DNA from 3 places in the Streptomyces sp. CAU 1734 genome. Region 3 is predicted to be linked to each of the others. Evidence: riboswitches for the same ligand, from Rfam matches in the RefSeq annotation. Region 3 holds a riboswitch; each other region holds the start of a gene.
What was found. Region 3 has a riboswitch for cyclic di-AMP ahead of AAFN69_RS27005 (C40 family peptidase). Riboswitches for the same ligand answer to the same signal wherever they lie in the genome.
Positions count from the first base shown of each region.

Region 1: linked by a shared signal. The riboswitch ahead of AAFN69_RS03635 (M23 family metallopeptidase) and the one ahead of AAFN69_RS27005 (C40 family peptidase) in region 3 are both predicted to bind cyclic di-AMP.
Region 2: linked by a shared signal. The riboswitch ahead of AAFN69_RS12625 (LysM peptidoglycan-binding domain-containing M23 family metallopeptidase) and the one ahead of AAFN69_RS27005 (C40 family peptidase) in region 3 are both predicted to bind cyclic di-AMP.

Region 1 covers NZ_JBDQQP010000001.1:859,401-867,117, forward strand. Annotated here, with positions in the region: gene AAFN69_RS03620 (TipAS antibiotic-recognition domain-containing protein) at 1-185, shown strand, start outside; tRNA gene AAFN69_RS03625 (tRNA-Met) at 343-416, shown strand; gene AAFN69_RS03630 (PP2C family protein-serine/threonine phosphatase) at 651-1,730, shown strand; cyclic di-AMP (ydaO/yuaA leader) riboswitch at 2,018-2,174, shown strand; gene AAFN69_RS03635 (M23 family metallopeptidase) at 2,186-3,223, shown strand; gene AAFN69_RS03640 (PrsW family intramembrane metalloprotease) at 3,474-4,814, opposite strand; gene trmB (tRNA (guanosine(46)-N7)-methyltransferase TrmB) at 5,100-5,846, opposite strand; gene lhgO (L-2-hydroxyglutarate oxidase) at 6,337-7,635, opposite strand.
Region 2 covers NZ_JBDQQP010000005.1:444,311-452,027, forward strand. Annotated here, with positions in the region: gene hpnH (adenosyl-hopene transferase HpnH) at 1-42, shown strand, start outside; gene AAFN69_RS12605 (aminotransferase class III-fold pyridoxal phosphate-dependent enzyme) at 287-2,008, shown strand; gene AAFN69_RS12610 (XRE family transcriptional regulator) at 2,096-2,716, shown strand; gene AAFN69_RS12615 (DUF6126 family protein) at 2,756-2,938, shown strand; gene AAFN69_RS12620 (tyrosine-protein phosphatase) at 2,972-3,787, opposite strand; cyclic di-AMP (ydaO/yuaA leader) riboswitch at 4,424-4,579, shown strand; gene AAFN69_RS12625 (LysM peptidoglycan-binding domain-containing M23 family metallopeptidase) at 4,584-5,585, shown strand; gene AAFN69_RS12630 (SGNH/GDSL hydrolase family protein) at 5,767-6,558, shown strand; gene AAFN69_RS12635 (STM4011 family radical SAM protein) at 6,702-7,628, opposite strand; gene AAFN69_RS12640 (STM4012 family radical SAM protein) at 7,673-7,717, opposite strand, start outside.
Region 3 covers NZ_JBDQQP010000015.1:103,452-111,168, reverse strand. Annotated here, with positions in the region: gene AAFN69_RS27010 (alpha/beta hydrolase) at 1-241, opposite strand, end outside; cyclic di-AMP (ydaO/yuaA leader) riboswitch at 1,334-1,533, shown strand; gene AAFN69_RS27005 (C40 family peptidase) at 1,537-2,013, shown strand; gene AAFN69_RS27000 (ATP-binding protein) at 2,455-2,886, opposite strand; gene AAFN69_RS26995 (helix-turn-helix transcriptional regulator) at 3,134-3,997, shown strand; gene AAFN69_RS26990 (DUF397 domain-containing protein) at 4,007-4,228, shown strand; gene AAFN69_RS26985 (8-amino-7-oxononanoate synthase) at 4,356-5,510, opposite strand; gene bioB (biotin synthase BioB) at 5,715-6,923, shown strand; gene AAFN69_RS26975 (adenosylmethionine--8-amino-7-oxononanoate transaminase) at 6,916-7,717, shown strand, end outside.

The sequences.
Region 1 (7,717 bases), on a different contig from region 3:
GGCGGCAGTACGTCTGGCTCTCCGCGGTGGAGGCGCCGGGCCGGTGCCGGTTCATCGGCATCGGCGAGATGTACGTGGCCGACGAGCGGTTCACCGAGGTCTACGACCGGCACGGCGAGGGGACGGCGGTGTTCATCCGCGATGCGATGCGGGTGTACGGGGAGACGCAGCTCTCGGACGAGTGAGCCGCGGCGGACGCGGGCCGCCCTCGGTGACGGGCCCGCGTCCGCCCTCGCCCACCGCTCGCCCGTTCCCCGCGCGGCCGGATTTCCGGCGATTCCGCGGCCCCCGCGGAAAGTGGCGTGGATCTTGCTTCGGATGGCGTAAGGTTGTGTTCAACGGCGCGGGGTGGAGCAGCTCGGTAGCTCGCTGGGCTCATAACCCAGAGGTCGCAGGTTCAAATCCTGTCCCCGCTACTGAAGATCACGGCCCGGTACTCATCACCTGAGTACCGGGCCGTGGTCATTTTGCGCTGCCCGTTCGCCTCCGTTCGCCCGGTTGGACGGCGGTGGCTCGCCACTCCGCCCCGTTCCCGCCAGCCTGGAGGGGGCGCGGGAACCGTGTCCGCAGCCGTGGGCGGACCGGTCAGGAGAGCAGCCTTGGGGAGCGAGGAGCAGCCGGGGGGAGTCGGCGCCCGCCGATTCGTCCGTATGCTGCCCGCGCTGATGATCATCGGCGCTGTCTGTTTCGACGCCCTGACCCCGCCGATGTTCACCGCGGCGCCCATGTTCACGGCGGCCCCGCTGATCGCCGCCCCCTTCTTCTCCTGGCGCACCACCCTCTTCACCGGTATCGCCTCGACCCTGGGCGTGGTCGGCCTGCACGGGCTCAAGGACTCGGTCGCCGAGCCGACGACCTATACCGAGCTGGTGACCGTGATCACCGTCTCGGGTCTCGCGCTGCTGATCAACCGGGTCATCCGGCGCAGCAGCGAACGGCTCGCCTCCGCCCGGGTCATCGCCGAGGCCGCCCAGCGCGCCGTACTGCCCACCCCCGCCGAGCGGATCGGGGGCCTGCGGATCGCCGCACGGTACGAGGCCGCCGTCGCCGACGCCTTCATCGGCGGGGACCTCTTCGCCGTACAGGACACACCCCATGGCGTACGGCTGGTCGTCGGGGATGTGCGCGGCAAGGGACTCGGCGCGGTCGAGGCGGTGGCCATCGCGATCGGCGCCTTCCGGGAGGCGGCCGAACAGGAGAGATCGCTGGAGGGGGTCACCGAGCGGCTGGAACGCGCGCTCAACCGGGAGGCGCGCCGCCGGGACACCCTGGACGCCTTCGAGGCGTTCACCACCGCCGTGCTCGCCGAGATCCCGCGCGGTGCCGGGATCGTCCGGATGGTCAACCGGGGCCATCCGGCACCGCTGATGCTGTACGAGGACGGCGTACTCGGCTCTCTGGAACCGGCCGAGTACGCGCTCCCGCTCTCCATGGGGGAGCTGGGGAACCGGCCCGACCGGGCGCAGGAGTATCCGCTGCCGCCCGGGGCCACCCTGCTCATCTACACCGATGGGCTCTCCGAGGCGCGGGATGCCCGGGGGGTGTTCTACGAGCCCGGCGAATGGCTCGCCGGCCGTGTCTTCCCGGGGCCGGGCGAGTTGCTGGACGCCCTGGTCGACGATGTCCGCAGGCATTCGGGCGGCGGGACCACCGACGACATGGCACTGCTCGCGGTGGCCCGTCCCGGCGAGGGGCGGGCGGATGCGGAGCCGCCCCCCGGCCCGCCGTGACGACCGGTCGGCCGTGAAGCCCCGGCCCGCCGCGACGCCGCGCCGGCCGGAACCACCGCGAATACGTTGCGTAGCCGGAGTGCACCCCTCTGATAACAATTGATATGCCGTCAGATCTGATGGGTTTACGGGCGGCCGTTCAAGTCGCCCGACTCCGGACGCTTGTGTCCCGTTAAGTCCATGGCAAAGAGATTAAAGATCACTCGGAAAAACTTGGAATACGACTGGAGTCTCTATTAACGTTCGATAACGCAGCGCGGTCGTCACAGTCGTCGTCAGGGCGGCGCCGCGCGCACGCGCCGAATCCCGCAAGGGAACCGGGGACCCACCAATTGGGGTGAATCGGGCTTCATTTGCCGCGCAGTTCGCGGTGTGTGAGGCCGGTAGGAGACCTTCCTGCTCCGAACCCGTCAGCTAACCCGGTAGGCGAGAAGGAAGGAAAGGAGCACGCCTCAGTGGCGTCCAACACCCCTGCCCCGGAAGCGCCGTTCAAATCCGGTGTCTTCAGCCAAGACGGGGCCGAACGGTCCGTCGGCGAGTGGAACCCCACGGCGGAGACCGTCCGTCCGGTGCGCGGCCGTCACCGGCACCGCGTGCTCAAGCAGCGCGGCGGATTCGCCCGCAGCTCCACGGTGCTCGGCGTCGGCGTGATCGCGGCGGTCGGCGCGGGCGGCATCGCCACCGCGCAGAGCAAGCCCGCCGTGTCGATATCGCTCCCCGACTCGATCGCCGACTCCCTTCCCGACGTCGGTTCCCTCATGGACGACGGCGGCTCGGCCGACGAGACCTCCGCTCTCACCGCCATGGGTGCCACCGAGGAGATCGGCGCGGCCACCCAGCCCGGCACGGGTGAGGCGCTCCGCTCCCGGATCCTCCAGCAGGCCGAGCAGCAGCAGGCCGAGGCGGAGGCGGTCGCCAGGGCCGCCGCCGAGAACGCCGCAGCCGCGAAGGCCGCCGCCGCCGCGAAGAAGGCCGAGGCCAAGGCGGAGGCGGAAGCGAAGGCCAAGAAGAAGGCCGAAGCCGAGGCGAAGGCCAAGAAGAAGGCCGAGGCGGAGGCCAAGGCCAAGGAGAAGGAGAAGGCCAAGCTCGCGAAGGGCTTCGTCCTCCCCACCTCCTCGTACACGATCACCGCCACCTTCGGCCAGAGCGGCCCGATGTGGTCCTCCGGCTACCACACCGGCCTGGACATGGCGGCTCCGACCGGTACCCCGGCGAAGGCCGTCACCAGCGGCACCATCAAGTCGGCCGGCTGGCACAGCTCGTACGGCTACAACATCGTGCTCAAGCTGTCGAACGGCACCGAGGTGATGTACGCACACCTCTCCTCGATGTCGGTGAGCGCGGGCCAGAAGGTCGGCGCGGGCGAGACCATCGGACGCGTCGGCTCGACCGGCAATTCGTCCGGCTCGCACCTCCACCTGGAGGTCAAGACCGGTGGCGGCTCGGCCGTCGACCCGCTGTCCTGGATGCGGAGCAACGGCCTCAACCCCTGACCGTCCCGCGCACCACCGCCCGTCCCCGCGGGACCGGCCGGCCGGCCGGTCCTCACGGCACCGCCCGGTGCCGGAATCGCGATCGGCCGGCGGGTGTCCGCGGCAGCCCCGCGCTCGCCGTGGTCACGGCGGTGCGGGCCCTTTCACCCCGGCAGTCCTGGCGAGCACCCCCCGCCGTCAGGGCTGCCGGTCTTTTCGCGCCCGCACCGCCGGCACTTCCCCCGCTCCCGCCCTGCCGGGCCCGCCGCCCTCAGACGCGGTAGGGGTTGGGTATCTCGTAATCCCGGTGCGGCGGCGGCACCCGCACCCGGCCGGTGACGCGCGCCGCGTAGGTCAGTGCCGGGGAGGCCACCGCCTTCCGCTGCCACATGTGGTGCAGCAGCTCCTGCTCCCGCGCCGTGAAGTCCGGACCGGCCGCTTCCCTGGCCGCGCGGTGACGGAGAAACGCCAGCGCGGTGGCGAACCGCTGGTACTCGGCGACCGGATGGACCGCCGCCGGGCCGTGCATCCGCCGGGCGAAGTCCTTGGCCGTGTTCCGCGCCCTCATCGAGGACAGCGCCTGCGGCTCGGACGGGGCGAGCCAGCCCGCCGCCGCATAGGCGGGCAGGGTGACGGCCAGGGTGTGCAGCTCGCGCTGCCGGGCCCAGATGGCGAGCCAGGTCAGCAGTACGAAGGCGGGGATCATGACGAACGCGTACACCAGCAGGAAGCCCCACGGCCCGAGGTAGGACGCCGAGCCGTTCCACAGGGCGTGCATCACCATGGAGAGCAGCAGACCCAGCACCGGCAGCGCGATCCGGCGGATCCGCTGCCGCCGGCGGGCGGCGAGCGCGGCGAGCCCGAATCCGATGCCGGTGAGCACGGTGAAGACCGGGTGGGCGAACGGCGACATGACGATGCGTACGAAGAAGGTCGCGGCCGTCGTCGAGGAGAGACCCGAGTACCCGAGTGTCTGGTCCTCGTCGAAGGCCGTGCCCAGATAGAGGATGTTCTCGGTGAAGGCGAAGCCGATCGCGGTGAATCCCGCGATCACCACTCCGTCCACGATGCCGGTGAAGTCCCTCCGGCGGAAGAGGAAGATCAGCAGTACGGCGGCGGCCTTGGCGGTCTCCTCCACCACGGGCGCGATGACCGTGGCGCCGAGACTGTGCGCGTTCGACGCGTCGGCCGTGTTGGTGGCTATCCACTGGGTGGCGAAGGTGTTCGCCAGGATCGCCACGAGAGCGGCGGCGAACGCACCCCAGCAGAACGAGAAGATCAGATTCCGCCAGGGGCCGGGATCGACCAGGTCCAGCCAGCGGAAGGCGGCGACCAGCAGCGGCACGGGCAGTACGGCGAGCCCGAGCCCGACGAGGAAGCCCGTGGTGCCGGTCTCCTCCCGCACCAGGGCGAGGATCACCAGCGCGCAGAGCGCGAGCAGGGTGATCAGCACTCCGGCCCGGATCACCTTGCTGTGCCAGAGCCGCGAGGCCCGCCGGGGCTTGTAACGCCAGCGCGCCCGATCGGGCACCGCGTCGAAGAGCGGCTGCTGCGCGCATGCGGGTACGGCGGGGCCCGTCGCCCCGGGGCCCGGGGTTCCGGGGTCCGGGATTCCGGGGTCCGGGATTCCGGGTCCGTGGGCTCCGGGTTCCCGGGGCGGGGGTTCCTGGGTCCTGAGGCCCGGGGTTCTGGGGTCCGGGGTGGCGGCGAGATCCGGAGCGGCGGGCTCCGGCGGTGGACGGACCGGCTCCCGGGCGGACACCGGTCGCGGCGGCGGCCCCGGAGCTGCGGGCTGAGGGTGCTGATGGTGCGGGGACGGCTCTGACACCCGACGACCCTAACGACGCGCACTGACAACTGGCGATGGTGTTTCCGGAGCCAGGCGTGCCGCCGACCCCTACTCGCCGTCGACTACCCGCTGAAAGAGCAGATCACGCACGATGTGACCCTTGTCCAGGCCCTGCCCCTCGAAGCGGGTACGTGGCCGGAAAGCAGGGCGCGGCGCAAAGCCGCCGTCCGCGGTGGTGTTCTCGAACGCCGGATGCGCCGTGAGCACCTCCAGCATCTGCTCGGCGTAGGGCTCCCAGTCGGTGGCGCAGTGCAGGATCGCGCCGGGCTTCATCCGCCGTGCGACCAGGTCGAGGAACTCGGGCTGTATCAGCCGGCGCTTGTGGTGCCGCTTCTTGTGCCAGGGGTCGGGGAAGTAGACCCGCACCCCGTCGAGCGAGTGCTCCGGCAGCATCTCGCGGAGCAGGATGATCGCGTCACCATTGGCCACCCGGACATTGGTGAGGCCGTTCCGCTCCGCCAGACCGAGCAGATTGCCCTGCCCCGGGGTGTGCACATCGACCGCGAGGATTCCGGTGCCGGGGTCGTCGCCGGCCATCCGCGCGGTGGCCTCGCCCATGCCGAACCCGATCTCCAGGACGACGGGCAGCCCCTCGAACATCGCGGCCGGATCGAGCACCCGCCGCCCGTCGATCTCGATGCCCCACACCGGCCACAGCCGCTGGAGGGCGTCCCCCTGCCCGGTGGTCACCCGGCTGCGCCGGGGCTGGAAGCTGCGGATTCGCCGCTCGTGATGCGATCCGGCGGGGTCGGCGACGGGCCCGCCCGGGAAGCGCGGCTCGCTGCGGTCACGGATGGGTCCGGCGGCGGCCCCATCGGCGGATTCGACCGGGGGAGCGGCGGCGGGACCGTTCGGGGTGTGGTTTCGGAGCTTGGACACAGTGCTCCGATTCTACGGGCGCATGCCGCCCGGCCCGTCCGGCTCCCGTCCCGCCCGGGACCCCGCGGTGAGCCGGCCGGCGCCCCGGCCCCGGAGAGCGGGAGCCCGCCGCCCGGACCCCGCCGGGAATCCATGGCCCCATGGGCCACCGGAGTGCCCCCGCCGAAGGGGATCCACCCGGGGATACCCCCCGGCCCCGGGCCGGCCCCGGCCGCCGGAGGCCGTGCCGCCGGGAGCGGCCCTCTGATGAGACCCGCCGATGAGACCTGCCGCAGCGTGTCCCTCCCCGGCGGCCCTCCCCGGCGACGGCCCCTCCGGCGCTATCCGTCTTCACCCTCCGGCGGAAGGTCCCGGCCAGACGGCCCCGGGGAACGGCCCCGGCGGAAGGTCCCGGCGAAAGCCCTGCTCAGGATGCTCGCGGGTACTGTCTTCGCCGCCAGGTGCCCGGCCGGCCGGGAGTGGCCGCCGAGGACGACGGCCGGGACGGGGCCGCGCGCAGCTGTGCCAGCGCCCGCTCGGCCACCTCCCTGCCGATGGGCAGTGCCGCCGTCGCCGCCGGCGAGGGGGCGTTCAGCACATGCACCGCGCGGGGGGACTCCTGGATCAGGAAGTCGTCCACGAGCGTGCCGTCCCGCAGCACCGCCTGCGCCCGCACCCCGGAGGAGGCGGGCCGCAGCCAGTCCTCGGTCACCTCGGGAAGGAGTCTGCGCACCTCCGCCGTGAAGGCCCGCTTCGACAGCGAGCGGCGCATCTCGCCCGCTCCGTACCGCCAGTGCTCGCGGGCCATCCGCCAGGCACCCGGCCAGCTCAGGGTGGTGGCGAGCTCCCGGGGACGTATCGCCGACCAGCTGTAGCCCTCGCGGGCCAGAGCGGGAACGGCGTTCGGCCCCACATGGACCTGGCCGTCGATGCCCCGGGTCAGATGGACCCCCAGGAAGGGGAAGGCCGGATCCGGCACCGGATAGACCAGGCCCCGCACCAGAGAGGGGTCCGCCAGCTCGTAGTACTCACCCCGGAAGGGCACGATCCGGACCGCCGGGTCGTCGCCCGTCAGCGCGGCCACCCGGTCCGAGTACAGCCCCGCGCAATTCACCAGGGTCCGGGCACGGATCACGGTGCCGGAGACGGTGCGCACGGCGACGCCCCACTCGCGCCGGTCCACCGCCGCGACCTCCTCGCCGCAGCGGATCTCCGCCCCGCCCGCCTCCGCGTCCGCCGCCAGCCGGCCCGCCACCGCCCCGTAGTCGCAGATCCCGGTGGTGTCCACCCGGATCGCCGCGAGGCCCCGCACTCCGGGTTCGTACTCCGCGATCTGCGGCGGGCCCATCTCCCGCACCGGGATGCCGTTCTCCCGGCCGCGCTGGACCAGGGCATGCAGCCGGGGCAGCTCCTCCCGGCGGGTGGCGACGATCAGCTTTCCGGTGACCTGGTGATCCAGGCCGTGCTCCGCGCAGAACGCGGTCATCTCGGCCGCGCCGCGCACCGCGAACCGGGCCTTCAGCGATCCCGGGCGGTAGTAGATCCCGCTGTGGATCACCCCGCTGTTCCGCCCGGTCTGATGGCGGGCCGTCCCCGCCTCCTTCTCCAGCACCACCACCCGGGTCCCGGGAGCGGCACGGGTGAGGGCATACGCCGTCGACAGGCCGACGATTCCGCCGCCGATCACCAGCACGTCACAGTCGAAGCCGATTCCGATCACCGCCATGGCGTCACCTCCCAATCCCGATAGTGCACCCCGCCACTGACAACGCCACCGAGCCGGCCGCGCCGGCCCGGGGGAGGCCGGG
Region 2 (7,717 bases), on a different contig from region 3:
GAGTCCCTGCGGGCGGCCCGCGAAACCGTCGGCCGCGGCTGACGGGCCGGTCCCGCCGGGGCGGGCTCCGCCGTCCCCGGCCCGGGCCGGGGAGAGTGCCGTGCCGCCCCGGTGAGGCCCCTCGCGGGGATCTCGCCGGGGCCGCGCCGGATCCGCCGGAGGGAGCTCCGCCCGGCGCGGGATCCGCGCCGGGGAGCCGGGCCCGCGCCGGGCACAGCCGGAAAGAGCCGGGGAGCTGGGCCCGTGCCGGACACAGCCGAAGGACCAGTCGAGGGAGAGCCGAGGAATGACCGAGCCCCTGCCGGACGCCTCGTGGACCGGGGAGGCGCCCGCCGCCGGGCCGTCCGGGACACCGGAGCCGCACCCCGGGGCACCGGTGCGCACGGGCCCCGCGCCCGGAATCGTGCCCGGCACCGCCTCCGGGGCCCTCACCGACCCGGTGTCCTCGGGGCCGGGCCCCGCGCCCGCCGGCGGACTCCCGGATTCCGGACCGGACCCGGGGAGCCGGCCCGGCGCCCCGGCGGCTCCGGCCGCGCCCACCCCGTACCCCGGGACACCGGACCCGGACCCGGACCCGTACCCCGGCGCACCGGACCCCGGGAAGCCGGGCACCCCGCCCCCCGCGCCCGGCGGCTTCGATCTCGCGGCCCTGCTCGCCGAACGCGGCGCCGAGCGGTACGAGCTCCACACCCGCCACCTCAACCACCAGCTGCCGCGCATGCTCCACACCATCGGCTTCGACAAGGTCTACGAGCGGGCCGAGGGCGCCCACTTCTGGGACAGCGACGGCCGCGACCATCTCGACATGCTGGCCGGTTTCGGGGTGATGGGCGTCGGCCGCCACCACCCCGTGGTCCGCCGGGCCCTCCATGACGTCATCGACGCCTCACTCGCCGATCTGACCCGCTTCGACTGCCAGCCCCTGCCCGGACTGCTCGCCGAACGGCTGCTCGCCCACACCCCCCATCTGGACCGGGTCTTCTTCGGCAACAGCGGCACCGAGGCGGTCGAGACCGCGCTGAAATTCGCCCGGTACGCCACCGGCAGACCGCGGGTCCTCCACTGCGACCACGCCTTCCACGGACTCACCACCGGCTCCCTCTCCGTCAACGGCGAGGCCGGATTCCGCGACGGCTTCGAGCCCCTGCTCCCCGACACCGCCATCCCGCTCGGCGACCTCGCCGCACTGGAGCGCGAACTCCGGCGCGGCGATGTGGCCGCCCTGATCGTCGAGCCCATCCAGGGCAAGGGAGTCCACGAGCCCCCGCCCGGCTTCCTCCGCGCCGCCCGGGAACTGCTGCACCGCCACCGCGCTCTGCTGATCGCCGACGAGGTGCAGACCGGCCTCGGCCGCACCGGCGACTTCTGGGCGTATCAGCACGAGGACGGTGTGGAGCCGGACCTGGTCTGCGCCGCCAAGGCGCTCTCCGGCGGCTATGTCCCGGTCGGGGCCACCCTCGGCAAGGACTGGATCTTCAAGAAGGTCTTCTCCTCCATGGACCGCGTCCTGGTCCACTCCGCCAGCTTCGGCTCCAATGCCCAGGCGATGGCCGCCGGGCTCGCGGTGCTCTCCGTGATCGAGGACGAGGGGCTGGTCGCCCGGGCCCGCGCCACCGGCGATCTGCTGCGCACCCGGCTGGCCGCGCTCACCGGCCGCTATGAGTTCCTGCACGAGGTGCGCGGGCGCGGACTCATGATCGGCATTGAGTTCGGCCGCCCCGACTCCCTCAAGCTCCGCAGCCGCTGGGCGATGCTCCAGGCGGCCCGCAAGGGGCTCTTCGCGCAGATGGTCGTGGTGCCGCTGCTGTCGAGGCACCGCATTCTCACCCAGGTGTCGGGCGACCATCTCGAAGTGATCAAACTGATTCCGCCGCTGATCATCGGCGAACCCGAGGTGGACCGGTTCGTCACGGCCTTCACCGCGGTGATGGACGACGCCCACGCGGGCGGCGGACTGATGTGGGACTTCGGGAAAACCCTGGTCAGACAGGCCATGGCCAACCGCTGACCCGGCCCGGGGCGCCATTGGCAACGGAATTTTGCCTCTGGGGCAAGAAATTTGCCCCAGAGGCAGATTCCTGGCCCAATGGAACACATGCAGAGTCCTCCCGGGGGCCATCCCCCGGACCTTCGGCCGCTCGGCGGGGAGATCCCCGACGAGCTGCCCGATGTGGCGCCCCGGCTGCGCGAACTGCGCCGCCGCCGCGCCCTCACCCTGGAGGCGGCGGCCCGCCGCGCCGGGCTCTCACCGGCGCATCTGTCCCGGCTGGAGACCGGCAGGCGGCAGCCGTCGCTCCCGATGCTGCTCTCCCTCGCCAGAATCTACGGTACGACGATCGCCGAGGTCCTGGGCGAGGCGTCGCCCACCCCCGACCCCGTCATCCGCGCCTCCGGCCGGGAACCCGCGGCGGCCGACGGCTGGACCTACCAGCAGGCCGGCGCCCCCGGCCGGGCCATGCAGGCCCTGCGGCTGTCGGTCCCGTACGGCGCCCAGGGAGATCTGGTCCGGGTGCACCCCGGCGAGGAGTGGATGTACGTCCTCGACGGCCGGCTGCGGCTCACCCTGGGGGAGTCCGTGCACGAACTCGGCCCCGGCGACAGCGCCCATTTCGACTCCCTCACCCCGCACCGGATGGCCGCCGCCGGGCGGGACGGCGCCGAGCTCCTCTTCGTCCACACCCTGCTCCAGAGCCCCGACCTCCATCCGCACGCCTGAACCGGACCCCGGAACGACCGGAATGAAGCGAGGACCGTCATGACCGAGAACACCGCCGCCGCCCCCGTCCCCGAGAACATCCCCGGCGCGGCCGGGCAGCAGCCCGACACCCACGAGTCGAAGTTCCCCCGCGGCGCGATCATCCGGCTCTTCGCCTATCTGATCGCGGGCCATGTCTTCGCGGGATTCCTCTATCTGCTCTTCGAGGTCGGCGCCAAGTGATCCCGGCCGCCCCGGCCCGCCGCGCGCCGGGGATCAGGCGGAGGCGTCCAGCAGCCGCTCCCGCAGCCGCTCGCGCGTCTCGGGGCTGATCCCGAGCCCCTGCGCCAGATAGCGCTCGGTGGTTCCCCAGGTCTGCCCGATCATGTCGAACGCCGCCCGCAGATACTCCGCCCGCGCGTCGAAGAGCGGGCCGAGCAGCTCCATGACCTCCGGCGACATCCCCGTACGGCTGCTGTCCGTGCGGCGCACCAGATAGCGGCGGTGCGGGTCGTTCGACTTCAGATAGTCCGCCTCGATGGCGTCCCGCTCCACCCCGACGGCGAGCAGGGACACGGCTATGGAGAGCCCCGCGCGGTCCTTGCCCGCCGCGCAGTGCATCAGCGCCGGGACGCTGTCCTCGGCGAGCGCGTGCAGGACCCGGCTGTGCTCGGCGGTCCGCTCGGCGATGATCGACCGGTACGACTCGGTCATCCGCGCCGCGCCCTGGCCATCCGCCAGGACCGCCCGCAGCTGCGCCAGATTCCCCGCCCGGACCAGCTCCCAGAACTCCGCGCCGTCGGCCGGGTCGCTCAGCGGTATGTTCACATTGCGCACGCCGGGCAGCTCGACATCGGGCCCCTCCAGCACCAGATCGGCGGAGTTGCGGAAGTCGAAGATGGTGTGGAGACCCAGCGTGCCCAGGAACGACGCGTCACTCTCCGTCGCATGGGCCAGATGACCGCTGCGGAAGAGCCGTCCGTACCGCACCTGCCGGCCGTCCACCGCCGGCAGCCCGCCCACATCGCGGAAGTTGCGGACCCCGGCCAGCTCGGGCTCGGTCGACGGAACCTGCGGCAGCTGCTGCGTCACGGAGTCTCCTGAGGGTCGCTGCCGTCGGCGCTCCTCGCCGACATGGCGTTTTCTCGACGATACGACATTGATTCCTCGGGCAATCATTTTCTTTTCGCGTGAGGAAGCGTTGCCGTGGTGTCACGGGAGCATTGCGGCGATATGGCACACCCGGGGCGCATGCGACGGCACTCGCGGCACACTCCCCGCCGTTCACGCGCGCGCCGCGCTGCCGTGCGCGTGGGTGCGGGATCAGGAGTCCGTACTTCCTCGGCGCTCTGCCCGCACTCCTCCGGATCGTGCCGGGCCGGGCCGCCCGTCACTGGATCCGGCACCACCTGAATGAGGCATTTGTGATTTATGGGCGCTTTGGTGGATTGCGCATAACGCGCCCCATCTGCAAGGGGTTTGGGGCGGTGCTCGTGAGCAGGATCATAGTGGTGACGGTGTGTGGCGGCGACGGGGTGTCGCGGGGCGGGGCAATCGCGATGCCGGTCGGGGAGTTGGCGCCGCGGTCTCGACGGAGAGTGACCGCGGATGCCCCACGGTGATCATGGGGAAGGCGGAAGTGGAAGCGGAGCGGCTTGTTCCGGTCCTCTCCGCTCGTCTACGGTCACGGAAATTCCGGGCGGACCGCCTCATCCTGCCGCCGCCCCGGATTCCCAACCGACATCCACGCGTGGCAGGAGCGGGGGACCCAGGTAGTACGTCGGCCGGGCAACCGGACGGCTCGGGGTGAAGTCGTGCAGCCGCACGGCCGGGCATCTCCAGCCCGAACCCGACAGCTCACCTCGCAGGCGCCGGAGAGGAAAACCCCATGCCCGCAAAGGGTAAGCACCGCCGTCCCAAGGCCGGCACCATCACCCGCGGCCTCGTCGTCGCGAGCACCGGCGGCGCCGCCATCGCGCTTCCGCTTCTCGGCGCGACCGGCGCACAGGCCGCCGAGCCGGCCGCCGCCCCGGCCGCTGTCACCGCCCCCGCCGCGGCCGTCGCGGAGCAGCGCTCCCCGGCCGCCGCCCCGGCGGGGAAGTCCGAGGCGGGCACCTACCGGGTCGTCGCCGGCGACCATCTCTCGGGCATAGCCGAGGACCACGGCGTCACCGGTGGCTGGAAGCAGCTCTACCAGGACAACCGTGCCGCCGTCGGCGGGAACCCCTCCCTGATCCACCCCGGCCTCGAGCTGAGCATCGGCTCCGCCGCCGCGGCCGGCACCCCGGACGCGGAGCGCTCCTCGCGCGACGGCTCGCGGGACGCCTCTCGCAACGCCGGTGCCAACGAGAAGCCCGCCGCCCCGGCCGCCCCCGCCGCCGCCCGGGAGACCTCCGCCCCGGCCGCCGACCCCGTCACGGAGGCTCCCGCTCCGGAGCCCGCCGCCGAGGCCCCGGCCGAGCCGGAGCCCGCCGCCCCCGCCTCCGGTTACACCGCCCCGATCGCCGGTGCCGGCGTCACCACCTCCTACCGCGTCTCCGGCGCCATGTGGTCCAGCGGCTACCACACCGGCATCGACTTCGCCGTGCCCACCGGCACCAGCGTGAAGTCCGTCGGCCCCGGCACCGTGGTCTCGGCCGGCTGGTCCGGCGCGTACGGCAACGAGGTCGTCATCCAGCACACCGACGGCAAGTACTCGCAGTACGCCCACCTCTCCTCCCTCGCCGTCTCGGCCGGCCAGAGCGTGAGCGGCGGCCAGGAGATCGGTCTCGCCGGCTCCACCGGCAACTCCAGCGGTCCGCACCTGCACTTCGAGATCCGCACCGGCTCCGGCTACGGCACGGACATCGACCCGCTGGCCTACCTCCGCGGGCACGGCGTCTCCCTCTGACGCCACGGGCGTCCACCGCGCCTTCCGCCGATCCCCCCGTACCCCCGCCGGTACGGGGGGATCGGTCTTCACCCACGAGTATTCCCGGGTGGGCCGAAAATCACCGGTGGGATAGATCACCCGCCGTCAACCCCTCCTTACGGTCGCGTAGGTCACATCTGTAAGGACAAGATGAGTTCTTGTGGCAGACGATTCGAGAACAGAGACAGAGGGCGGAATCGGGTCGTACGCGGCTATCGGTGACAGCTTCACCGAGGGCGTGGGAGACCCGGGACCCGGTGGAACCCATGTCGGCTGGGCGGACCGTTTCGCGGTTCTGCTGGCCGACCGCCGGCCGGAACACACGTTCCGGTACGCCAATCTCGCGGTGCGCGGACGGCTCCTCGACCAGATCGTCGCGGAGCAGGTTCCGCGCGCGAGGGAACTCGCCCCGGATCTGGTGTCGTTCTGCGCCGGCGGCAATGACATCATCCGGCCGGGCAGCGACCCCGACGATGTGGCCGAGCGCTTCGAGCGCGCGGTGGCGGACCTCACCAATGCCGTCGGCACGGTGATGGTGACCACCGGCTTCGACACCCGGGGCGTGCCGGTGCTGCGCCATCTGCGCGGCAAGATCGCGATGTACACGGCACATGTGCGGTCCATCGCGGACCGCTACGACTGCCCCGTACTGGACCTGTGGTCGCTCAAGTCGGTGCAGGACCGCCGCGCCTGGGACGGCGACCGGCTCCATCTCTCGGCCGAGGGTCACACCCGGGTCGCGCTGCGCGCGGCACAGGTGCTGGGGCTGGAGGTGCCGGCCGACCCCGACCAGCCGTGGCCGCCGCTTCCGCCGCGCGGCACGCTGGAGGGCCGGCGCGACGACATCCACTGGGCGCGGGAACATCTGGTCCCCTGGATCGGCCGGCGGCTGCGCGGTGAGAGCTCCGGCGACCACATCGCGGCCAAGCGCCCGGACCTGCTGCCTCTCTGAGCCCGGACCGCCACCGGCGGCACGGCGGAGCGGCCGACGGCCGGCCCTCGGGGCCCGGCCGGGTGCGGGGCCTCGCGCCGGCCGGCCTCGTGTCTGCCGGCCTCGCGCCGGGCCGGGCGCCCGGCTCCGGCCCGCCGGCGGAGTCACACCGGCGGTGTCATCCGCCCGGGCCGGCCGCCTCCGCCGCCCGGCGGGAGCAGGGTGAGCTCCACCGGCCCAACCGGCCGCCCCCCTGCCGGTATGCGCTCCAGCACCCCGCCCGCGAAGACGTCGTACAGCGGCAGCGACTCCAGATGGACATAGCCGATATGGCAGTCGCAGACCGCGAGCGGACAGGCCCGGGGCCGCAGTGCCCGCCGATAGGAGCCGTCGTACAGATTCCCCAGCTCCTCCCGGACGAAGTGGCAGCGGCGGACCGTGCCGTCCCCGTCCACCGAGAGCACCGACTGCCCGGTCCGGCAGGGCAGCCCGGCCGACCGGTGCGGATCACGGCTGTACGGGAAGAGCGGATCCAGCGCCGTCCACTCGGCGGCCTCGGCGTCCGTGTAGCCCGTCCCCTCCGCGGCGTTCACCCAGAGATAGACCTCCTCGGGGAGATCGGCGCGGAGCCTGCGGGCCGGTTCCAGATGGCCGGGCAGTCCGACCACGCCGACACTGAAGCGGATGCCCCGGGCCGCCAGCTCGCGGCAGCTGCCGAGGAAGCGCTCGTACGGCGTCTCGCCCGGGTGGTAGGTGCACCAGAGCGCCAGAGTCTCCGGATCGGCCTCCGCCAGCCACTCCGTACGGCAGCTGAGATTGGTCTGGATCGCCACCCGGCGCACCTGCGGCAGCCGGGACAGCTCCACCATCGCCCGGCGATACCAGGAGCGGACCAGCCCCTCGCCCCAGGGGGTGAAGAGCACGGAGAGCCGGTCGCCCGGCCGCTCGGCCACCCAGCCGGTGAAGCGCTCCAGCGCGGCCCGGTCGGCACGGAGCACCGCCGGAGGATCCCGCCGCTTGGCGAAGGGACAGTAGGGGCAGTCGTGGTCACAGGAGGCCAGCGGACCCCGGTAGAGCAGCGTCAGCTCCAGCGGGCCTTCCGGTGCGCCCTCGCCGGGCCCGGCCGCCGGGCCGCTCACTTCGACTCGTATTCGGCCATTTTCGCCCGGACGCGGGCGGA
Region 3 (7,717 bases):
CGCACTGGATGGGCTTGGGCAGCGACCAGTCGGCGGGACAGTCGGCCCAGGCGATGCCCTTCGCGGCGGCCCGCTCCGCGGCGATCCGCACCCCGCGCTCCTCGGACCAGCTGCTCTGACCGGTCTGTACGGAACTGCCGCGCCCTGCGTCGGCACTGGCGGACGGCGCCGCCACCGCGCCCGCGATGAGTGTGCCCGCTATCAGAGTGCCGGCCGAACCGAGCACCGCTGTGCGTTTCACGGAGTACCCCTCTTCCTCGCTGTCCCGCCGGGATCTTCACCGTCCCGCCGAGTTCTCGGGTGATCCTTGCGCCCAGGGGGCCATCGGCAACAGATCGAACGAATGTTTCTTTACCGAACCGATAGCCGGAGCGTGAAGTACCGCTGAGCGGTGCATACCCGGGAGGGGGTGGACATGAGCACAACCAGCCATCCCCTTTCGGCCAGGTTCGCCCACCGGCGGGCGGACGCGGACCGCGGCGGGCGAACACCGGCCCGGGAGGGAGCGGTTGCCGCGCGGTCCGGCGCGGGCGGCGCGGCGCGGGGTGGCCGGATGCCCGCACGGGGTGGCCGGATGCCCGCGCGGTCCGGCGGCGCGCTCCGGCGGAACGGCTCGGGCGGGATCGCCCCGGCGCGGCTCCGGTGCTCATCCGCCGGGGAACGCCGGCCGGAGTCCGCTGCCGTGCTCCCCCGGCGCGCGGCACCGGCCCGCGCTTCGGGAGGACGGCCGCCTCCGGACCCCGTGAGGCCGTGCCCGGGGGTGATATCACCGGCCTCGGAGCAGATGTGATCGATCCGACAGAGGGGTGTGAAGGACCGTTCCGGCACCCCGTCGGCCCATCCGCACCCGGCCCGGACGGCGTCGGCACCGCCGGCGGCACCGCACCCGGGACCCCCGCCGCGCAAGTCCGCGCCCACCTCGGGGGATCCGCCCTCCCGAGCCGGGCCGCCTCCGCCGCCCCGCGGCCGGCCGAGAGGCCCGGCCGGCGCCCGGCGGGTCGCCGCACCCCCTCGCAGGGCATTCCGGCGGTTCGGGCCAGGGCCTGTCAACCGCCGTTCGAGTACCAGGAAAGCTAGTCCGTTTGATGTACGCACCACCAGGCTGGCGACTACGGTCGAGTTGCGCATCATGATGTTCGATCTTCCGGAGAGCCGTATTCCGGTGCTGGTACGGGCATGGTCAGGTGTCGATGGCCGGACTCCGTGAGGGGCATGTCCACCTGAACAGAGCAATGGTGTTAAAACTCACATATCGCCGTTTCAGCTCGGAAATCCGGCACGTCGTGGGTCAAGATCCCTGGGACGACAAGCCCCCGTCACCTCGGCGGGGCGGTCCGGGCGGACGCCGAATCCTGCCGCCGCTCCGGATGACTGGTCGACAGAAGTGCTTCGGCAGGAGTGGAGGACCCAAGCAGTACGGGGCATGCCGGAAGGTCCGGAAGTCCCTCGGGGTGAAGCCGCGTCATGCGGCCGGGCACCTTCGTCCGCCCGAACCCGACAGGTCATCCTTCACAGGCGGCTGACGAAGGGTCGCGCATGAGTGCGCAGAACACCGTCCCGTTTCTGATGAGCCGGGCGGGGGCCGTATCGGCCCTCACCCTTGCCGCCCTCGGTGGATCGTTCCTTGTGCCGGGCGGCACGTCCGAGGCCCACGCCGCGTCGTCCCACGCGGGCAAGGCGCTGAAGGTGGCGGCGTCGAAGAAGGGTTCGCCGTACAAGTACGGCGCCGCAGGGCCCTCCCGCTTCGACTGCTCCGGGTTGACGCTGTACGCCTTCAAGAAGGCGGGCAAGAAGCTCCCGCGTACCGCACAGCAGCAGTTCAACAAGACCAATCGCGTCTCCAAGTCCTCGCGCAAGGCTGGAGACCTGGTCTTCTTCCACTCCGGTGGTTCCGTCTACCACGTCGGGATCTACGCCGGGAAGGGGAAGGTCTGGCACTCGCCCAAGCGGGGCTCCTGGGTGAAGCTGGACAAGATCTGGACCAAGAGCGTCAAGTACGGCCGGGTCCGGTGACGGCCGGCCACTGAATCCGATGGGCGCGTACGAGCCAGGTCCGGCGCCGGACCGGCTCGCCGCACGCCGGCGCACGGGGAGAACACCGCCCCGCCGGCCGTGAGCGCGGTCCCCACCGCTCACGGACCGGTCGCCGGGAGTTCCGAACCATTCAGTACCGCCAGTACCGCTCGAATCACCGGTGAGCATCCCTGAACCACCGGTGAGCCGGCTCCGCCCCGCCATGAGCGGGCACCCGAGCCGTCACCACCGCCCGTGCCCGCCGCCGGATGAGCCCCGGCGGCCGGCGCGGGAGGTGCCGCGCGCGGCCATGCGCACGGCGCCGGCCGGGTCATGGGCCCGCCCTCACCGGCGCGGGCCCTTTCCTCCGTGTACCGGACCGTCCGGGAGCCTGTCGCCTGTTGTCCCGGGGCGGTCCCGGATTCCGTGCCCCCGGCCGTCTCAGCGATCGTGCGGGGCGGCCCACGGCAGCACGATCCAGACGGTCTTGCCGCCCTCCGGGGTGGGCGAGACCGAGAGCCTGCCGCCGTACTCGGCGGTGAGGCTCCGTACGATCGCCACCCCGCGGCCGTTGTCCTGGCGCACCGCGGCGGGCAGCCGCTGAGGCCATCGCGGATGGCTGTCGGTCACCCCGATGCGCAGCTCGTCGTCCCGCTCCAGGGTCAGTTCGACGGTGAAGGTCGGCGACTGGCCGAAAGTGTGCTGCACCGCATTGGTGGTCAGCTCCGAAATGATCAGCCGGATCGTGTCAACGGCTTCGCTCCCGTCCGGCAGACCCCACTCGCGAATCACATCGGTGACGAATCTCCGTGCCGCGGAGACCGAGGCGGGATCGCTCGGCAGAGTGACGGAGGCTTCCTGAAGGTCTGCCATGGCGACGCCAACCCTTTCCCACCGCGGCCGGGCTCCGAACTCGAAGCGGGGAATTACGCGGACGGCCACGGCTTTCGCTGAGCGCCAGACTGCCACTCCATGCCCCGCCACAGGTGGCGATCCACCAAGATGTGCATATATCTGTCGCTCAAAGCGGTGAACTCTACGACGTGAGACCGTTTTTGGGCACACAAGCGCATTTTGATCGCGGGCAGACCGAACAGACGAGATGACGGAAGGGAGCCCCATGCGTCATCACGGCCCCGAGGTGCGCCGCCGCAGACTGGGCGGGGAACTCCGCCGGCTGCGCCTGGCCGCACGGCTCACCAGTCGCGGCGCGGCGGAGCTGGCGGGCTGGCACCAGTCGAAAGTCAGCCGGATCGAGACGGGGCACAGCGGTGTGCGCGCCGCCGATGTGCGGCTGCTGCTCGATCTGTACGACGTCACCGATCCGGGCCTCCGCGCGCTGCTGGAGGCCCTGGCGGGTGCCGCCGACACCACGGGCGGCGGCTGGTGGCATGCCTATCGCGGGCTGCTCCCGCCCGAGTACCGCGATTTCATCGGCCTGGAGGCACAGGCGAGCGCCGCGCGCACACTGGAGACCTCGGTGGTGCCGGGACTGCTCCAGACGCCGGAGTACGCCCGCGCGGTGACCCTGGCGACCCTGGAGGATCTGCCCGCGGAGACCGTCCGCGCGCTGGTGGAGGTGCGGATCGCCCGGCAGCGGGTGCTGAGCCGGCCGGGGAATCCGCTCCGGCTGAGTGTGATCCTGGACGAGGCGGTGCTGCGGCGCGAGGTCGGCGGCCCCCGGGTGATGCGGGAGCAGCTGCGGGCGCTGACGGTGGCGGCGGACCTTCCGCGGGTACGGATTCAAGTCATGCCGTTTTCCGCGGGTGGCTATGCGGGACTCGCCGGACCTTTCGTTATCTTCTCTTTCTCGAAGACTTCCGATCTGGATGTGGTCGTTCTCGACCACCTCACGAGTAGCCTCCACCGCGAACGGGCAGGTGATCTCGCGGTGTACGCCGCGGCCTTCACCAGGATGCGGGCACGGGCGCTGTCACCGGCCGAATCCTTGGATCTCATCGCCGGACTCGTGGACGGCGGTTAGGGAGGTTCCATGTCCGACGACCGTCTGTTCCCCTTCCCCTCGCACCAGCGCGCGCGGTGGCGGCGGAGCAGTCACAGCGCCGCGATGAACAACTGTGTCGAGGCGGCCCGGCTGGCCGACTCGACCCTCGCCGTACGGGACTCCAAGGACGTGTCCCGCCGGGCGCTGCGCTTCTCGGCGCCCGCGTGGGACCGGTTCCTGAGCGCGGTGGAGCGGGAGGGTACGGGCTGATCCCCCGGCCGGCGCGGAGGTCGGGTGGCTGTGTGCCGGGTGTCGGCCGACCACGCCGGGTGGCTGTGTGCCGGGTGTCGGCCGACCACGCCGGGCGCCGGGTGGCTGGGTGCCTGTGTGCCGGGTGTCAGCCGATCGCGCCGGGCGGCGCGGTCGCCCTGACCGTCTCGATCGCGCGGGCGATCTCCGAGCCGGTCAGATCGGCGCGGGCGGTGAGCCGGAGCCGTGAGATGCCGTCCGGTACCGACGGTGGCCGGAAACAGCCGACGCCCAGCCCGGCGGCACGGCAGTCGGCGGCCCAGACCAGGGCCTCCCCCGCCGACGGGGCCCGGACGGAGACCACCGCGGCGTCCGGCCGGGCGGCCGTCAGCCCGGCCGCGGTCAGACCGCCGTGCAGCGCCGCGGCGGCGGTGCGGACCCGCGCGGCGAGCGCGGGTTCGCGTTCCAGCAGCCGCAGGGCGGCCAGCGCGGCACCCGCGGCGGCCGGGGCGAGTCCCGTGTCGAAGATGAAGGTGCGGGCGGTGTTCACGAGATGGGTGATCACCCGGGCCGGTCCCAGCACCGCCCCGCCCTGGCTGCCCAGGGCCTTGGAGAGGGTGAGGGTCGCGATCACCCCGGGCCGGCCGGCGATACCGGCGGCGTTCGTCGCGCCCCGGCCGCCGGCGCCGAGGACACCCAGCCCGTGGGCGTCGTCCACCAGCAGCGCGGCGCCGTGGTCCCGGCAGATCTCCGCCAGCTCGGGCAGGGGTGCCGCGTCGCCGTCCACCGAGAAGACCGCGTCGGTGACGGTGAGCGCGCGCCGCCCCGGGTGGGCGCCGAGGGTCTTGCGGACCGCCTCGGTGTCGGTGTGCGGCACGATCTCGGTCTCGGCGCGCGAGAGCCGGCAGCCGTCCACGATGGAGGCGTGGTTGGCGGCGTCGGAGACGATCAGGGAGTCGCGTCCGGTCAGCGCGGTGAGCGCGGCGAGGTTGGCCGCGTAGCCGGAGGAGAGGACGAGCGCCGCCTCGAAGCCGCAGAAGCCGGCGAGCGCGGCTTCGAGTTCGGCGTGGAGCGCGGTGCTGCCGGTGACCAGCCGGGAGCCGGTGGCCCCCGCTCCCCAGCGCCGGGCGGCGGCCGCGGCGGCGGCGGTGATCTCCGGGTGGCGGGTGAGGCCGAGGTAGTCGTTCCCGGCGAGGTCGAGCAGGCCGGAGTCGGCGGGCCGGGGCCTGAGCGTGCGCACCAGACCGGCGCGGTCCCGGCGGGCGGCCTCGTCGTCGATCCAGCCGAAGGGGTCCTGGGGCATGGTCCTTCGGTCCTCCGGTGCGTCCGTCGGGGGTGATCGGGGGCCTGTTCCGCCGATGAGCTCGCCGGCCGTTTTGTAGGCAGCTCACAGACCATAACCGCGGCGGCTCCCCTGGCGAATGTGGTCATACGCACACCGTGGAGAGCCGTCTGTTGTGGGGTTCCGCCTTTCGCGGGGCGTGCGCGGTAGGCCAGGATCGGCGCCATGGACCTGCTGAACACGCTGGTGGAGAAAGGGCTGCGGCGCGAGCTGCCGACCCGTGAAGAGGCGCTCGCCGTGCTGGCGACCTCCGACGACGAGCTGCTCGATGTGGTGGCGGCGGCGGGGAGGGTACGCCGTCAGTGGTTCGGGCGGCGGGTGAAACTCAACTATCTCGTCAATCTGAAGTCGGGGCTCTGCCCGGAGGACTGCTCCTACTGCTCCCAGCGGCTCGGGTCGAAGGCGGAGATCCTCAAGTACACCTGGCTGAAGCCGGACGACGCCTCCCGGGCGGCCGCCGCGGGGGTGGCTGGCGGGGCGAAGCGGGTCTGTCTGGTGGCCAGTGGCCGGGGGCCGACCGACCGTGATGTGGACCGGGTCTCGCAGACCATCGAGGCCATCAAGGAGCAGAACGAGGGGGTGGAGGTCTGCGCCTGTCTGGGGCTGCTCTCGGAGGGCCAGGCGCAGCGGCTGCGGGACGCCGGGGCGGACGCGTACAACCACAACCTCAATACCTCCGAGGGGACATACGGCGACATCACCACCACCCATACCTATGCGGACCGGGTGGAAACGGTCCAGCAGGCCCAGGCGGCCGGGCTCTCGGCCTGTTCGGGGCTGATCGCGGGCATGGGCGAGAAGGACGAGGACCTGGTCGATGTGGTCTTCGCGCTGCGCGGGCTGGACCCGGACTCGGTGCCGGTGAATTTCCTGATCCCCTTCGAGGGCACTCCGCTGGCCAAGGAGTGGAACCTCACCCCGCAGCGCTGTCTGCGGGTGCTGGCGATGGTGCGGTTCGTCTGCCCGGATGTGGAGGTGCGGCTGGCGGGCGGGCGCGAGGTGCATCTGCGGTCGATGCAGCCGCTGGCACTCCACCTGGTGAACTCCATCTTCCTCGGGGACTATCTGACCAGTGAGGGCCAGGCGGGCCAGGCGGATCTGGACATGATCGCGGACGCGGGCTTCGAGGTGGAGGGCGCGGGCACGACAACACTGCCCGAGCACCGCGCGGGCGGCTGCGGTTCGGTCTGCGGCGGCGCGAGCCCGGCCGGTGAGGCGGGCGGCTGCGCGACGGAGCCGGCCGCCGGGGCCGCGTCCGATGCCGGGGCCGGTCCGGGCACCGGCGCCCCGGAAGCCTCCGTGCCCGGTGCGCGGACCGATCTGGTGACGGTGCGCCGGCGCGGCGCGGGCACGGATATCGCGCCCAATGCCTGAGCCGCTCTCCCCGGCCGAGCTGATCGCGCTGGACCGGGCCCATGTCTGGCATCCGTACGGCCCGATGCCCGGCCGGGCCGATCCGCTGGTGGTGGAATCGGCCTCCGGCGTACGGCTCCGGACGGCCGGACCCGTGCACGGCCGGCGGGAGCTGATCGACGGCATGTCGTCCTGGTGGTCGGCGATCCACGGCTACAACCACCCGGTGCTCAATGAGGCGGTCCGCGGCCAGCTCGACCGGATGAGCCATGTGATGTTCGGGGGGCTGACCCATGAGCCCGCCGTCCGGCTGGCGGCCACTCTGGTGGAGATCACCCCCGCGCCGCTGCGGCATGTCTTCCTCAGCGACTCGGGCTCGGTCTCGGTCGAGGTGGCGGTCAAGATGTGCCTCCAGTACTGGCGTTCCCTCGGGCGGCCGGCCAAACAGCGGCTGCTGACCTGGCGCGGCGGCTATCACGGGGACACCTGGCAGCCGATGGCGGTGTGCGATCCGGACGGCGGGATGCATCAGCTCTGGTCGGGGGTGCTGCCGCGGCAGATCTTCGCGGACGCGCCGCCGGCCGGTTTCGAGGAGCCGTACGCGGATCATCTGCGGGAGCTGATCGGCCGGCATGCGCGGGAGCTGGCGGCGGTGATCGTGGAGCCGGTGGTGCAGGGCGCCGGCGGCATGCGCTTCCACTCCCCCGGGTATCTGCGGGTGCTGCGGGAAGCCTGTGACGAGCACGGTGTGCTGCTGGTGTTCGACGAGATCGCGACGGGCTTCGGGCGCACCGGCACACTCTTCGCCTCGGAAC